Regions from separate parts of the Flavobacterium chungnamense genome, predicted to be linked through region 2. Evidence: riboswitches for the same ligand, from Rfam matches in the RefSeq annotation. Region 2 holds a riboswitch; the other holds the start of a gene.
The links. A riboswitch is a leader RNA that binds a small molecule or an ion and turns the genes downstream of it on or off. The one in region 2 is predicted to bind S-adenosylmethionine.

Region 1: it holds a riboswitch for S-adenosylmethionine, as region 2 does, so the genes downstream of both, ABD771_RS03080 (homocysteine S-methyltransferase family protein) here and ABD771_RS10175 (hypothetical protein) in region 2, are expected to answer to the same signal.

Annotation. Positions count from the first base shown of each region.
Region 1 covers NZ_BAABCS010000004.1:177,446-184,952, reverse strand. Annotated here, with positions in the region: gene ABD771_RS03095 (hypothetical protein) at 1-864, shown strand, start outside; gene metK (methionine adenosyltransferase) at 921-2,207, opposite strand; gene ABD771_RS03085 (T9SS-dependent choice-of-anchor J family protein) at 2,432-3,361, shown strand; SAM riboswitch class I at 3,513-3,619, shown strand; gene ABD771_RS03080 (homocysteine S-methyltransferase family protein) at 3,692-4,681, shown strand; gene metH (methionine synthase) at 4,681-7,356, shown strand; gene metF (methylenetetrahydrofolate reductase [NAD(P)H]) at 7,427-7,507, shown strand, end outside.
Region 2 covers NZ_BAABCS010000018.1:116,864-124,370, reverse strand. Annotated here, with positions in the region: gene ribB (3,4-dihydroxy-2-butanone-4-phosphate synthase) at 1-1,000, shown strand, start outside; tRNA gene ABD771_RS10190 (tRNA-Ser) at 1,159-1,243, shown strand; partial or broken gene ABD771_RS10185 (Sir2 family NAD-dependent protein deacetylase) at 1,393-1,650, opposite strand; gene ABD771_RS10180 (hypothetical protein) at 1,859-2,284, opposite strand; SAM-I-IV-variant riboswitch at 2,492-2,587, opposite strand; gene ABD771_RS10175 (hypothetical protein) at 2,583-2,897, opposite strand; SAM-I-IV-variant riboswitch at 2,958-3,053, opposite strand; SAM-I-IV-variant riboswitch at 3,203-3,297, shown strand; gene ABD771_RS10170 (hypothetical protein) at 3,360-3,722, shown strand; gene ABD771_RS10165 (hypothetical protein) at 3,725-4,171, shown strand; gene ABD771_RS10160 (PP2C family protein-serine/threonine phosphatase) at 4,302-5,021, shown strand; gene ABD771_RS10155 (N-formylglutamate amidohydrolase) at 5,079-5,822, shown strand; gene ABD771_RS10150 (DUF3293 domain-containing protein) at 5,885-6,301, shown strand; gene ABD771_RS10145 (hypothetical protein) at 6,305-6,673, shown strand; gene ABD771_RS10140 (L,D-transpeptidase family protein) at 6,790-7,200, shown strand; gene ABD771_RS10135 (matrixin family metalloprotease) at 7,222-7,507, shown strand, end outside.

The DNA of each region.
Region 1 (7,507 bases), on a different contig from region 2:
TATCAACTAAAAACTAAGCAAGATGTTTTAAAAGAAAAATGGTCTAAAATTCTTGAAAATAGATTGTTAGAAAAAGAGGTGAATTTTACAACCGTTGATATTATTCTAAGAGAATTTAATTATGATGGATTCAATAAAGCTTTATACAATTCATCTGAGCCAATTGTAATTCCAACCGATTTACAATCTATAAATTATATTAATAAACATTATAAAATTATTACTAACACAAAGTTTAACGATACAGTGGCAACCAATTATGATTATTACAATTTAAATTATACGCTTATAGGTGTTCTTGATAGGAATTCTGATTTAAGTAATAATCCTTCTAAAGAATATCAAACAAAGGTTTTAAAGTCATATAAAGATTTATTAACTATTACAAATAACAATCTTCTAGTTAAAAATAGTTATATGAATGCATTAAAGAGATCAGAATTTTTTGAAGAATTTCTTGTGCAGTATGAAGATTTTTTTAATACTATAGTTAAAGAAAACACCAATTTAATTGAAAATTTAGATAATGCTTACAAGCAAAATAACGAAGCCGGAATTGGTTGGAATGATTTTAAATATGAGTTTGCAAATAATGCAAATGAAGCCGCCTGGACAGTTGTAGAGAAAAACAAAGATGTGAATTGGGTAAAAAAAGCTATTTTTTGGAGCGAAACCAGTTTAAAAATCGAAAAAGATAATAGCTATTATTTAGATACTTTAGCACAACTTTACTATAAAAATGGTGAGAAAGAAAAAGCAATTGCAACAGAGTTAAAAGCAATTGAAAATATTAAAGATAATTCTACGGAACAAACCGAACAGTACAAGATTGTTCTAGAAAAAATGAAAACAGGAGCTTATTAAAAACCAAAAACCTGACTAAAAATAGTCAGGTTTTTTTTATAATTTCTTTTGAAATATTACAATCCAAAAGCAGCTTTTACTTGATCTACAAAATCTAATTTTTCCCAAGTGAATAATTCAACAGTAACCGTTTTAGGTGCTCCATTTGGAAGTTGAAACGTTTTAGTAACTGTTTCAGGAGTTCTTCCCATATGTCCGTAAGCAGCAGTTTCACTATAAATTGGATTTCTTAATTTTAAACGTTGTTCAATAAAGTACGGACGCATGTCAAATACTTTTTCAACTACTTTGCTAATTTCCCCATCAGTCATGTTTACTTTTGATGTGCCATAAGTTACTACATTAATAGAAGTAGGTTTTGCAACTCCAATAGCATAAGAAACTTGAACTAATACTTCATCACATAATCCTGCTGCAACTAAGTTTTTAGCAATATGACGTGTCGCATAAGCTGCTGAACGGTCAACTTTACTTGGATCTTTTCCTGAAAATGCACCACCACCGTGAGCACCTTTTCCTCCATAAGTATCAACAATAATTTTTCTTCCTGTCAAACCAGTGTCTCCATGTGGTCCACCAATTACAAAAACTCCAGTTGGGTTAATGTGATAAGTGATGTTTTCATTAAATAAATGAGCATATTGAGGATACTTTGCTTTGATTCTAGGAATTAAAATAGAAATCAAATCACTTTTAATTTTAACCAACATCTCATCATTAGCCTTGTCTTTGTCTTCTCTAGAGTTTGATAAAGGTTTAATAAAATCATCGTGTTGAGTAGAGATTACAATAGCATCAATACGTTGTGGTTTATTGTCATCAGAATATTCTAATGTTACTTGAGATTTAGCATCGGGACGCAAATAAGCAATTTCATTATTTTCTCTTCTTAAATTAGCCAATTCAATCAACAAAGCGTGAGATAAATCTAATGCTAAGGGCATATAGTTTTCTGTCTCATTAGTGGCATAACCAAACATCATACCTTGGTCGCCTGCACCTTGCTCTTCTTTGTTAGCTCGGTCAACACCTTGATTAATGTCAGCAGATTGTTCGTGAATTGCCGAAAGTATTCCGCAAGAATCTGCATCAAACATATATTCGCTTTTGGTATAACCAATTTTCTTGATTACATCTCTCGCAATTTGTTGAACATCTAAGTAAGTATTTGATTTAACTTCTCCAGCAAGAATTACTTGTCCAGTTGTAACTAAAGTTTCACATGCTACTTTTGATTCAGCATCAAATGCTAAAAAGTTATCGATTAACGCATCACTAATTTGATCAGCAACTTTGTCTGGATGTCCTTCACTCACTGACTCTGACGTAAATAAATAAGCCATAATATAATTTATTTTAAAATTAATTTTTGTGAAGAAAAAAGAAAAATTGCAAGTAAAAGCTAAAGAAGGGATTCTGCTTTAGCATTTTTTTAAGAGGTTGCAATCAGTTCAAATTTTTCCTCATTTATTTGTGTTGCAAATTTAGAAAAGTTTTTAAGTAAAAAAATATTTAATTGTTTTTTTTTATATATTTGTCTTTAATAAAATTAATAAATATACATACTATGATGAAAAAACTACTTTTATTATTGTGTTTTGCTCCTTTTTTAGGTCAATCACAAGTTGTTTACTCTTTTGGATTTAACGGAACAACAGCTGCAATGTTAACCGCTGGATGGGAAGTTACCAATCAAAGCTCTCCTGTATATACTGGAGCCCCTACTTGGAGTATCCCAGCAACTGCACCAACAACAACATTTGCAGGTGGTGGACAAGCTGGAGGAGGAACTTCTTTTGCTTTAATTAATTACACTAGCACAGGAACTTCTTCAACAGCAGGTACAGGAACTATTAGTAACTGGTTAATTTCTCCAGCAGTTGATGTGCAAAATGGAGATGTAGTTTCTTTTTATACTAGAATTGGTAGAAATGCAGCAGCTTTGTATGCTGACAGATTACAGTTAAGAATGAGCACTGCAGGTGCGTTTACTTCTTTACCTTCTGGAGGTGCTACTGGTTTAGGAGATTTTACTAATTTGTTAGTTGATGTTAATCCTGATTATGATTTAACTTCTTATCCAACAGCATGGGGTCAGTATACTTATACTGTTACAGGATTGTCTGGATTAACAAATGTTAGATTTGCATTTCGTTATTTTGTTGAAGACGGTGGACCTGGAGGTGCAAATTCTGATATAATTGGTTTAGATACTTTTTTAGTTGATAGACCAGCTGCTAATACACAAGATTTCTTTACAGGAAACTTTTCAATTCAACCAAACCCAGTAAGTGATGTATTCACATTAAATACTAAAAACGGAGTTGCAATTGAAAAAGTTGAAGTATTAGATATTAACGGAAGAATTGTTAGTCAAGTTAATGGGTCATCTACAGAAGCTTTACAAGTTAATGTTTCGGACTTAAATTCTGGTGTATACTTCGTAAGAGTACAATCAGATTTAGGTGTTGGGACATCAAAAATTATAAAAAAATAATTAAATATTTTTAATGTTTGATAAAAGGAGCTGCAAAGCTCCTTTTTTTATGGAATTATATCGTTATCGTAATATTTTTAAACATATTATACGTTTTTTTTGTAATTCTAATTTCTATGTCATTACTTTGTAGTGTTCATAAACTTATTGATTGTTATCACGAAAGCCCGAGGGAATAGACCCGATGAAAGCTTAGCAACCCTACACTGTAGAAGGTGCTACATTCTAGTTTAAAGTAAATTTAAGCAAAGATAACCACGAGATTTTCTTCTCACTTTCCATGATAACATATAATTAAACAACAGCAACTTTAAAAGTTGTGCTATTTATATGTCAAAAATAAACCAAGCAATAAAAGAAAGAATCCTAGTTCTCGATGGAGCCATGGGAACTATGTTACAACGCAACAATTTTTCTGAAGAAGATTTTCGTGGCGAACGTTTCAAAGATTTTCCTCATCCCTTAAAAGGAAATAACGATTTACTTTCAATAACACAGCCAGAAGCTGTAAAACAAGTCCACCGTCTGTATTTTCAATCAGGAGCTGATATTGTTGAAACCAACACTTTTTCTGGAACTACCATCGGAATGGCCGACTACCATATGGAAGATTTGGTTTACGAATTAAATTATGAATCGGCCAAAATAGCAAGACAAGTTGCCGACGAATTTACAGATAAACCACGTTTTGTCGCAGGTTCAATAGGTCCAACAAACAGAACAGCATCCATGAGTCCAGATGTGAACGATCCAGGATTTCGTGCCGTTACTTTTGATGATTTAAAAATTGCCTATCGTCAACAAGTAGAAGCTCTAATCGATGGTGGTTGCGATGTTTTATTAGTAGAAACTATTTTTGATACATTAAATGCCAAAGCTGCACTTTTTGCCATCGAAGAAGTAAAAGACGAGAGAAATATTGATATTCCTGTCATGGTTTCAGGAACTATTACAGATGCATCAGGTAGAACACTGTCTGGTCAAACGGTCGAAGCATTTTTAATATCCATTTCACATATTCCATTATTAAGCATCGGATTCAATTGTGCACTTGGTGCTGATCAATTAAAACCTTATTTACAACGTTTGGCTATGAATACACAATTAAATATTTCAGCACATCCAAACGCAGGTTTACCAAACGCTTTCGGGCAATACGACCAAACACCATTAGAAATGCAAACTCTTATAAAAGAATATCTAAAAGATAATTTAGTAAACATTATAGGCGGATGTTGTGGTACAACACCAGAACATATCAAAGCAATAGCAGATGTTGCCAAAGATTTCAAACCAAGACAAATTTTAGAAACAATATAATGACGGAAGTAAAGAACAAATATCTAAAATTATCAGGATTAGAACCTTTAATCGTAACACCTGAAACTAATTTTGTTAATGTTGGTGAGCGAACCAATGTCACTGGTTCACGTAAATTTTTACGATTAATAAAAGAAGAAAAATACGAAGAAGCACTTTCTGTTGCCAGAGAACAAGTAGAAGGTGGCGCTCAAATTATAGATGTCAACATGGACGAAGGAATGTTGGATGGCGTTTATGCTATGACCAAATTCTTGAATTTAATTGCTGCAGAACCAGATATTGCAAGAGTTCCAGTAATGATTGATAGTTCCAAATGGGAAATCATCGAAGCTGGATTGAAAGTCATTCAAGGAAAAGGTGTAGTAAATTCTATTTCTTTAAAAGAAGGAAAAGAAGTTTTTGTACATCATGCCAAGTTGATAAAAAGATACGGAGCAGCTGTAATCGTAATGGCATTTGATGAAGATGGTCAAGCTGATACCTATGAAAGACGTATCGAAATTTGCAAAAGGAGTTATGACATTTTGGTTGATAAGGTTCATTTTCCAGCAGAAGATATCATTTTTGACCCAAATATCTTTCCAGTAGCAACAGGAATGGACGAACATAAATTGAATGCTTTAGATTTTTTCAGAGCCAGCAAATGGATTCGTGAAAATCTTCCTTATGCCAACATTTCTGGTGGTGTGAGTAATGTTTCATTTTCGTTTAGAGGCAATGACAAAGTGCGTGAAGCAATGCATTCGGCTTTTCTTTATCATGCCATCAAAAACGGTATGACTATGGGAATTGTAAATCCTGAAATGCTAGAGATTTACGATGAAATCGATCCAATTTTATTAGAGCATGTAGAAGATGTTTTGTTGAACAGAAGAGATGATGCTACAGAAAGATTATTAGATTTAGCAGAAAGTTTCAAAGGTGATTTCAAAACCAATGAAAAAGCAATTCAAGAATGGAGAAATAGTTCTGTTCAAGAAAGATTGACACACTCTTTAGTAAAAGGAATCGACGAATTCATAGAAATAGATGTTGAAGAAGCGCGATTAAATTCGGAAAAAGCTATTGATGTTATTGAAATTAATTTAATGGCAGGAATGAATGTCGTAGGCGATTTATTCGGAAGCGGAAAAATGTTTTTGCCTCAAGTAGTAAAATCGGCTCGTGTTATGAAGAAAGCCGTTGCTTATTTACTTCCGTTTATTGAAGCACAAAAAGATGGAAAATCTTCTTCAGCAGGAAAAGTATTGATGGCAACTGTAAAAGGTGATGTGCACGATATCGGAAAAAATATTGTAGCAGTGGTTTTGGGTTGTAATAACTTTGAAATCATTGATTTAGGAGTTATGGTTCCTCCAGAAAAAATTATTCAAGCAGCCGTTGAACATAATGTAGATATTATTGGACTTAGCGGATTGATTACGCCATCCTTAGACGAAATGGTTTATTTAGCAAAAGAGTTAGATAAATTAAATATCAAAATTCCAATAATGATTGGTGGAGCAACAACTTCACGTGCACACACAGCAGTAAAAATTGCTCCAGAATATAAAGAAACAGTAGTTCACGTAAACGATGCTTCGCGTGCAGTAACTGTTGCAAGTAATTTGTTGCAAAACGAAACGAAAGTAGAATATGCAAAAACCGTTCGAGAAGAATATGACAAACTTCGTGAAGGTTATTTAAGTAGAAGCCGTGACAAAAATTATCTTTCCATTGAAGAAGCAAGAAAAAATAAATTCCAATTAAATTGGGATAATTTTAATCCATCAAAACCAAATTTCATCGGAACAAAAACTATTGAAGTTGAACTTTCTGAGTTAGTAGATTTCATAGATTGGACACCATTTTTTCAATCGTGGGAATTACACGGAAAATTTCCAGCGATTTTGACAGATGAAGTTGTGGGCGAACAAGCCACAAATTTATTTGATGATGCTAAAAAGATGTTGCAACAAATAGTCACTGAAAAATGGCTAACTGCTAAAGGAATTATGGGAATTTTTCCAGCAAATACAATTAACGATGACGATATCGAACTAACAACTGACAACCGACAACCGATAACTTTTCTAACTTTAAGACAACAATCTCAAAAAACAGCAGGTGCACCAAACATTGCATTAGCCGATTTTATTGCACCAAAAGATTTAGGGAAACAAGATTATATTGGATGTTTCTGTGTAACCACAGGTTTTGGAGTTGATGAAAAAGCATTTGAATTTGAAAAACAATTAGACGATTATAATTCTATTTTGGTAAAAGCTCTTGGCGATAGATTGGCCGAAGCTTTTGCAGAATATTTGCATTTGAAAGTTAGAAAAGAAATTTGGGGTTATGCTTCTGAAGAAAACTTGAGTAATCAAGATTTGATTGATGAAGAATATAAAGGCATTCGTCCAGCGCCAGGTTATCCTGCTTGTCCAGACCATTTAGAAAAACCAACCATTTGGAAATTGCTTAATGTAGAACAAGAAATAGGAGTAACCTTAACCGAAAGTATGGCAATGTGGCCAGCAGCATCGGTTTCTGGATATTATTTTGCAAATCCAGAAAGTAAATATTTTGGATTAGGGAAAATAAAAGAAGATCAAGTTATTGATTATGCAAAACGAAGAGGCATTTCAACAGAAATAGCAACCAAATGGCTTGCACCGAATATAGCAGATTAAAAACAGTTGTCAGTTATCAGTTGCAAAATCAACAGAATAGCAGATAACCGACAACAGACAACTAAAAATTATGAAAGTAACTCAACACATAGAAAATGCCCAAGGAAAACCATTGTTTTCATTCGAAATTCTGCCACCATTGAAAGGGCAA
Region 2 (7,507 bases):
AACTCCCGAGATGATTAACTTTATGGCTACACATGGTCGTGGATTAATCTGTGCACCATTAACCGAAAGTCGTTGTAAAGAATTGGATTTACAAGCGATGGTTAGAAACAATACTGACCACATGGAAACTGCTTTTACGGTTTCTGTAGATTTGAAAGGCAATGGCGTTACTACAGGAATTTCTGCTTCCGATAGAGCAAAAACGATTCTTTCGTTAGTAGATGAAAACACAAAACCATATGATTTAGCGCGTCCTGGTCATATTTTTCCGTTGGTTGCAAAGCAAGGTGGCGTTTTAAGAAGAACTGGTCATACAGAAGCTGCAATTGATTTTGCACGTTTAGCTGGATTTAAATCGGCTGGAGTTATTGTTGAAATCATGAACGAAGATGGAACAATGGCTCGTTTACCACAATTGGTTGAAGTGGCAAAGAAGTTTGATTTAAAGTTAGTTTCCATTGAAGCTTTGGTGGCTTACAGAATGCAACACGATAGCTTAATTGTAAAAAAAGAAGATTTTGAGATAGAAACCCGTTTTGGAACTTTTCGATTGAGAGCTTATCTACAAACCACCAATAAACAAGTTCACGTAGCTTTAACCAAAGGAAGTTGGAGTAAAGGCGATTCTATTCTGACACGTATCAATTCGACACAAATCAACAACGATATTTTAGGAACCTTGACCAACAATGCCGACAAGAAACTGGATGATATGTTCCGATTGATTAACGAAGAAGGCAAAGGTGCCGTTATCTTCATAAATCAAGAAGTACAATCTTTAGATTTATTGAATCGTTTGAAAGAACTTAAAGTATTACAAGAGCAAGGAATCATTAATGCACCACAAATTAGAATGGATGCGAAAGATTTTGGTATTGGAGCCCAAATATTGCACGACATTGACATTTCTAAAATACGATTAATCACCAATACGCAACACACAAAACGTGTAGGAATGATTGGATATGGATTAGAAATCACAGATTACGTGGGTTATTAATGCAAAAAAAAAGCAGAATTTAAATTTCTAAAGTATAGAAAATGAAACGATTAGTTTTTATAATAAAAATTAATCGTTTTTTTGTTTAAAATCTATTTGGAAAACAAAAAAAGGTTACTATATTTGCATCCGCAATACGGAAGTATGTGCGTCTTACTGGAGAAATGGCAGAGCGGTCGAATGCGGCAGTCTTGAAAACTGTTGACTGTAACAGGTCCGGGGGTTCGAATCCCTCTTTCTCCGCATAATTAAAACCCTAACAATTGATTATGAATTAGTTAGGGTTTTTTATTTCTAGCCCTAGTCCACATTTAGCCCACAATCAATTTAAAATCTATTTACCAAAGAATACAAGCCTTTAAAGCTGTTTTTAGCTTATAAATTCCACTCTTGATATTTTGCCTAATTACAGTTACTTTGTATTTGGTTTCTAATTGGGCAATCAAATGATGCGCTTCGTTAGGTTCTACCTGATCTAATTGTCTTCTTCTTGCATTGTAAATATCTAAAACCAATTGCGGATTCTTGTCAAAACCTTCAGGTGAAGCTACCTCTTCTATTTTGTGCTTGTTCCATAAGCCATTGGCATCACGAAAGGTACTAATGCAGCTTTCTTGACTGATACGGCTCCGGTTAAAAAAAAACGATATGGTTTGTTTGTTGCATTACAGTGTCGATTTTTTAAACTTATATAAGCTATAGTTCAAATAAAGAAACCTAATTCCTAAAAACAGCAAAAGAAATGGATACACTATGCAAAAAACAATGAAATTAAATTCATAATAAGATATTCCTACTAGATTTGACATGTTAATAATAAAATCGGTGCAATACACATACAGTTGCCCACCTAAGTTTTCAATTATTTCCATTTTTATGCTTTTTTAGAGTTGCGATTTTTATAGTTAAATGACGATTCCAAATAATAAGTACTCCAATCGTCAAAGGAAAGAAAACTACATATAGCAATATATTTGCTGCTCCATAATTACCTGTTGCCATTAGTAATCGAATGGTTCCAAAATAAATTGGGTCGGTATATGGAAAACTGGTTTTTAGCCATTTCGTATGATGTTTTTTACAATACAACGTGTTATTATGACATATCCACGTACATTGTTTGGCATCTGCTTTATTACTATTTATTGCTTCAATCGTGTTAACTCGATAGCCTTTTTCCTTCTTTTTAAGGGCAATTGTTTCATTCACAATTACCATGAATAAGAATGGTAGTAAAAAGACCGTTATATTGAATCCAATGGATTTTAATTTTTTAATTTTCATTATTATATGCTTTATATTTGAATATAAAAACTACTAAAATATGTTTCCTCTGAGTTTTTTTTTGAATTTACAAACTATTTAAATGGTCATAAATATCGTTATCGCTGTATTATTTTTCTCAATTAATGAGATAGCTGATGTTTTCATAAACATAACAAATTAAAAATGAAACTACTGTTATGCCAAAAAAATGTAACTAAAAATTGCATTTATCAACACATTTGAACGACTGTTCTGCATACTAAGCCACCATGTCGTGAGTTGATCGGTTGGCTAACCCAATGGATTATCTTGATGCTTAATTAATATATACTTTTTGTTTATTAAACCAAAAGTAATTTTTAATAGGCACTAATTTATTACCTATTAATTCAACAGGAAATGCATAAGAGACTGAAAGTAAGGTATTCGTTTTCGGACAAATTGAAATAATTTCAGAATAATCCCAACCTCTACTTATTATTTCTTGCTCCAAAGTATTGAGGTATATACTGAGTAAAACTCCGAAAGTTTTTAGGCCTACATTTCCATTAAAAGTCTTGACTAACGATTCATCAGAATAACTCTTGAATTGATTAATCCACTGCTCTCTTTGTTCGGCAAACTGATTCATAACATAGCAATTAAAATTATACACTTATTGTCATGTCGTATCAAAACGGTAAAAAATAATATTTCTCAACACATTTGAACGACTGTTCCGCATACTAAACCACCGTGTCGTGAGCTGATCGGTTGGCAGGAAATAAATTCCTTCCAGATGCTGGGTGCATAATTAAATAAAAAAAATGAAACATACAATAAAAATATTTTAATAAAATAAAAATTATTTAAAATATTAATTATCAATAACTTTAAAATTATTTATATAGAAATGTTGTTAAAAATTTTGTAGATTGAAAGTTTATTAATATCTCTGCAAAGTATTTCGAACCCATTTAGGGTACCAACCGAGTGTAGACACCACGGTGGTAAAACAATACGGGCCCGTCCGGTCAAAATAAACGTAAGTTTACCCAGACAAACCTTATTTTCGAAATACAAGTAACGATAGTTTAACTTAATCATTATTTGTATGAAAAATGTATTGTACGTTTTTTTTAATGACCACACTTCCCTTCAAATTGAGGGTGTGGTCAAAAAAACGGAGGACACTTTTTTAAAAGTGCACGAACTTAAAGAAGGTAATTTGCCTTTATTTATTGAATTAGAACACCAACAGGTAAATACTTTACTTGAACTTACCAAAATGTATCCCTATGTTTTGTTGTATTTTAATCAAGAAGATGATGGGATTCTATTTAAAGGAGCCGCATTTAATTGTAACGAATCTGAAATGCAGTTTTCCATTACGACTCAGTACAAAAAGATTCTTTTATTACCTCTTCCGATTAGTTTTAAGTTAAATGAGGTAACACATATTAATTTATTTGTTTAGTTATGGATACTAATTCAAAAAATAAAGAAAACGAAAATTGGCACGAACATAAAATGTTTAAAGATGGTTATGGCAAGTTCCCTTATGTAATACTAAAAGTGGGCTATGCTTTATTTATGCAAATTCCAATCCATTTTAATAAAAACAATGATTTTATTAATTATCCAGGCACCCATATCAATGGTATTTCTGAACAAGAGATAAAAGATTTCGAACAAGAGTATTCCGCACCGCTTCATGAAAAAATTATTGAACATTGTTTATGGATTAAAAACAAAATCGAAGCAGAGAAAGCTAAACCCATCAAAATGTGCTTGGTGGAAGGTCCTGAAACATCTTATTATTTTGATGAAGAGGGTATCCAATTTAGTACCAATATTCCAGGTGGTGGTACATTACTTACACAAGACAACAAAGTGATTGGTATGAATGTGCAACATTATTTATAATTAGTAACTTAAAACAAATGCTTATGTAAAATCAAAGAATTTAAGGTTAAACAATATTTCAAAAACAATAAAGTCAAAGAACAAAAAAGCAACCATCATTCTCATTTCTAACTAAAAAACATTAATAATAATGATATACATCAAATCAGAAGCTTATTTAACCGAAAAAGGACAATGTGCTGTAAATGAAGATACTATAGTATTTGAAAAAGAAGCACTTTACCTGATTTGTGATGGCGTGGGAGGAAATGGGAATGGTCAAGTTGCTTCAAAATTAGTGGCAGCAACTGTAAATAACTTTTATAAAAACAATCCTAATTTCGAATTATCGAATTTAGAAGTTACAATAGCGGATGCAATTATACAATTTAAGAAGAAAAATTCATCCATGATGCTAATGGCTAGCACTATTGCTTTGACTCGATTGACAACCAAGTCAATACAAATTGCTTGGATTGGCGATAGCTTAGTTTACCATATCAGAAATGGACATTGCAACTATAAAACAAAAGGGCATACATGGGTTAACGAAGCTATTGATAAAGGTGAAATCACAACACTAGAACAGTATTTTCATCCCAATAAAAATCAAGTTACACGAATCATAAATGGGAACCAACCTCCTACTCCACTAGATTGTCATATAGTAACAGACCTTCAAGAAAATGATTATTTTTTACTGATTTCAGATGGCGTATTAGAAGCTTTCATTGAAGATGATTTAATGGCACTGTTTAAATCTAATGATTCATGCACTGAAATCATAACGACCATCAACCAACAATGTGCACAATTTTCTATTGATAATTATTCGGCTATTCTTTATCAGATTGGAATAAATGAAAATTAAAAAAAATATCAGTAAATCAGTTACTATCAATCACAAAATCAATTTAACTAAATCAAAATGAAAAAATTACTCTTACATATACCACATGCTTCTGTTGTTATACCTTTCTATGATGGTTATATCAACGACCAATTAAAAATTGAAAAGGAACAATTAAAATTAACCGATTGGTACACCGACGAATTGTTTTTCTCGTCATCGGATATCCTGATTAAAGCTCCATTTTCTAGAATATTTTGCGACGTAGAACGATTTGAAAATGATGCTGATGAAGTAATGTCAAAATATGGAATGGGTGCTGTTTATACGCATTTTGATTCAGGTGAATTAATGAGAGAAGTTACACCAAATCTAAGAAATAGTATCATGCAAGAGTACTATTGGAAGCATCATAATGAATTTACTTTTGCGGTTTCTAACGAATTGGAAAAAAACGGAACCTGTTTAATCGTTGATTGCCACTCTTATCCTTCGACACCCGTTACTCGCGATTTAAATCAATCTCCTCAACGTCCTGATTTTAATATTGGGATTGACCCTTTTCATACGCCACAATTCCTCATCGATGCTTCCGTTGCATTTTTTGAAGAAAAAGGATATAGTTTAGGAGTAGACTGGCCATATAGTGGTACCATAGTACCAATGGCTTTTTATCAAAAAAATCCAAACGTACATTCTATTATGCTAGAAATTAATAGAGGATTGTATTTACTGGAGCCAGGAAATGAAAAATCAGAACAATTTACAGCAATAAAGCAAGTAGTTCAAGACTTTTTAAAAATGCTAAAAAACAAGTATTAATTTGTATAAGAAAATAATTTTATTTATTTCTGTACTTCCATTCAAACCTAAAGTACACTCTTATGATACCAACTACTCTATTAGAAGCTTACAAAGCTACTTGTTATGAAATAATTCAATCCAAAATTGCAATTTTTATTGGACAAGAAAACGAAGCTTTACAAACCTTTTTAAAAGAAAATGAAATTACAAACTGGTGCTTTATAACCGCTTGGAATCCGTTTTCTAATGTTTTACCAATCGAAGAAAATAGCGCATTAAACGAATCATTAAAATTGGATTTGAAAGATTATAAAATACTTGAAGCAGAAGGAAAAGACACTATTGGAAATTGGCCACCAGAACCTAGTTTTTTTGTAGCCAATATTTCAGAAGAGCAAGCGATTGCATTGGGGAATAAATACCAACAAAACGCAATTGTATATGGCACAATAAATCAACCTGCTAGATTAATTACTTTAGTACCTATAGCATCGTAACCTATGTTGTATAACACCCATTATAAAAAAAAGAAAACAGCTATCCACTCCATTCATTACTATAATGAAAGGGGTGAAAAAGTAGGCGTATTTTCCTCCTATTCACTCATTATTTCTGAAATTAATTTATTAGGAATAACTACAAAAGGAGTAAGTATCAGAGAAATTCAAAATAAAGTTAGTCAATTATCGTTGGACAATTATATGAAACTGAACTTTGAAGAAGATGTTGATTACTTTACCCTTAAAAAAAATCAAATTAAATACAGCGTGCTTATACATCATTTAAAAGAACTCAATTACTGGCTATATGATTATAATCCCAATATAATGCCAAAAGATATTGGATTTGACTATAGACTAACTAAATAATTATTTTTGTTCCCATGAAAAAAATTTTTGTTTTCTCTTTTTTATTTCTTTTAGGATGGCTCGTATATTACTTTTATCCTGAATATCAATTACCTAAAAATTCAAAAATAGATGCTATGATAGTATACAAATCAAAACATCAATTATTAGCATTCAGCAAAGGGAAATTAATAAAAACATATACTATATCATTAGGCAGAAATCCAGTTGGTGCTAAAGAATATGAAGGCGATCAAAAAACTCCTGAAGGAATGTACTCTATCCATGATAAAAATCCGAATAGTGGTTGGCATAAAAACTTGGGCATTTCTTATCCCAATCAAAATGATATGGCGAAAGCTAAAAGATTGGGCAAACCTGCAGGTGGTGATATTAAAATTCATGGCTTAAAAAATAGAAAGGGTTACATTGGTAAATTCCACCGTTGGCAAGATTGGACTTTAGGCTGTATTGCCGTTACGAATACCGAAATAGATGAATTGTATGCTGCTGTTAGCGTAGGTTGTACAATTGAAATTAAACCATAACAATTTATAAAAAATAGAATTATGAAAAAAATAGTATTGCTATTGTTGGTTGGGATTTTTTGCTCATTTACTACCCATACACCAAAAACTATTTACATCCAACCGCTTGGAGATGTAAATCAAAAATACCTTACCTACGTTAAAAATTCAGTTACTGATTTCTATGGCTATACTTGTGTAATTCAACCAAAAGTAAATCTTACAAAGGATATTTTAGCCGCTAGTAAAACCCGTTATGAAGCCAGTAAAATTTTAAATAAATTCAAATCAAATGAAAATCTTTTACTAATTACAGAAAAAGATATCG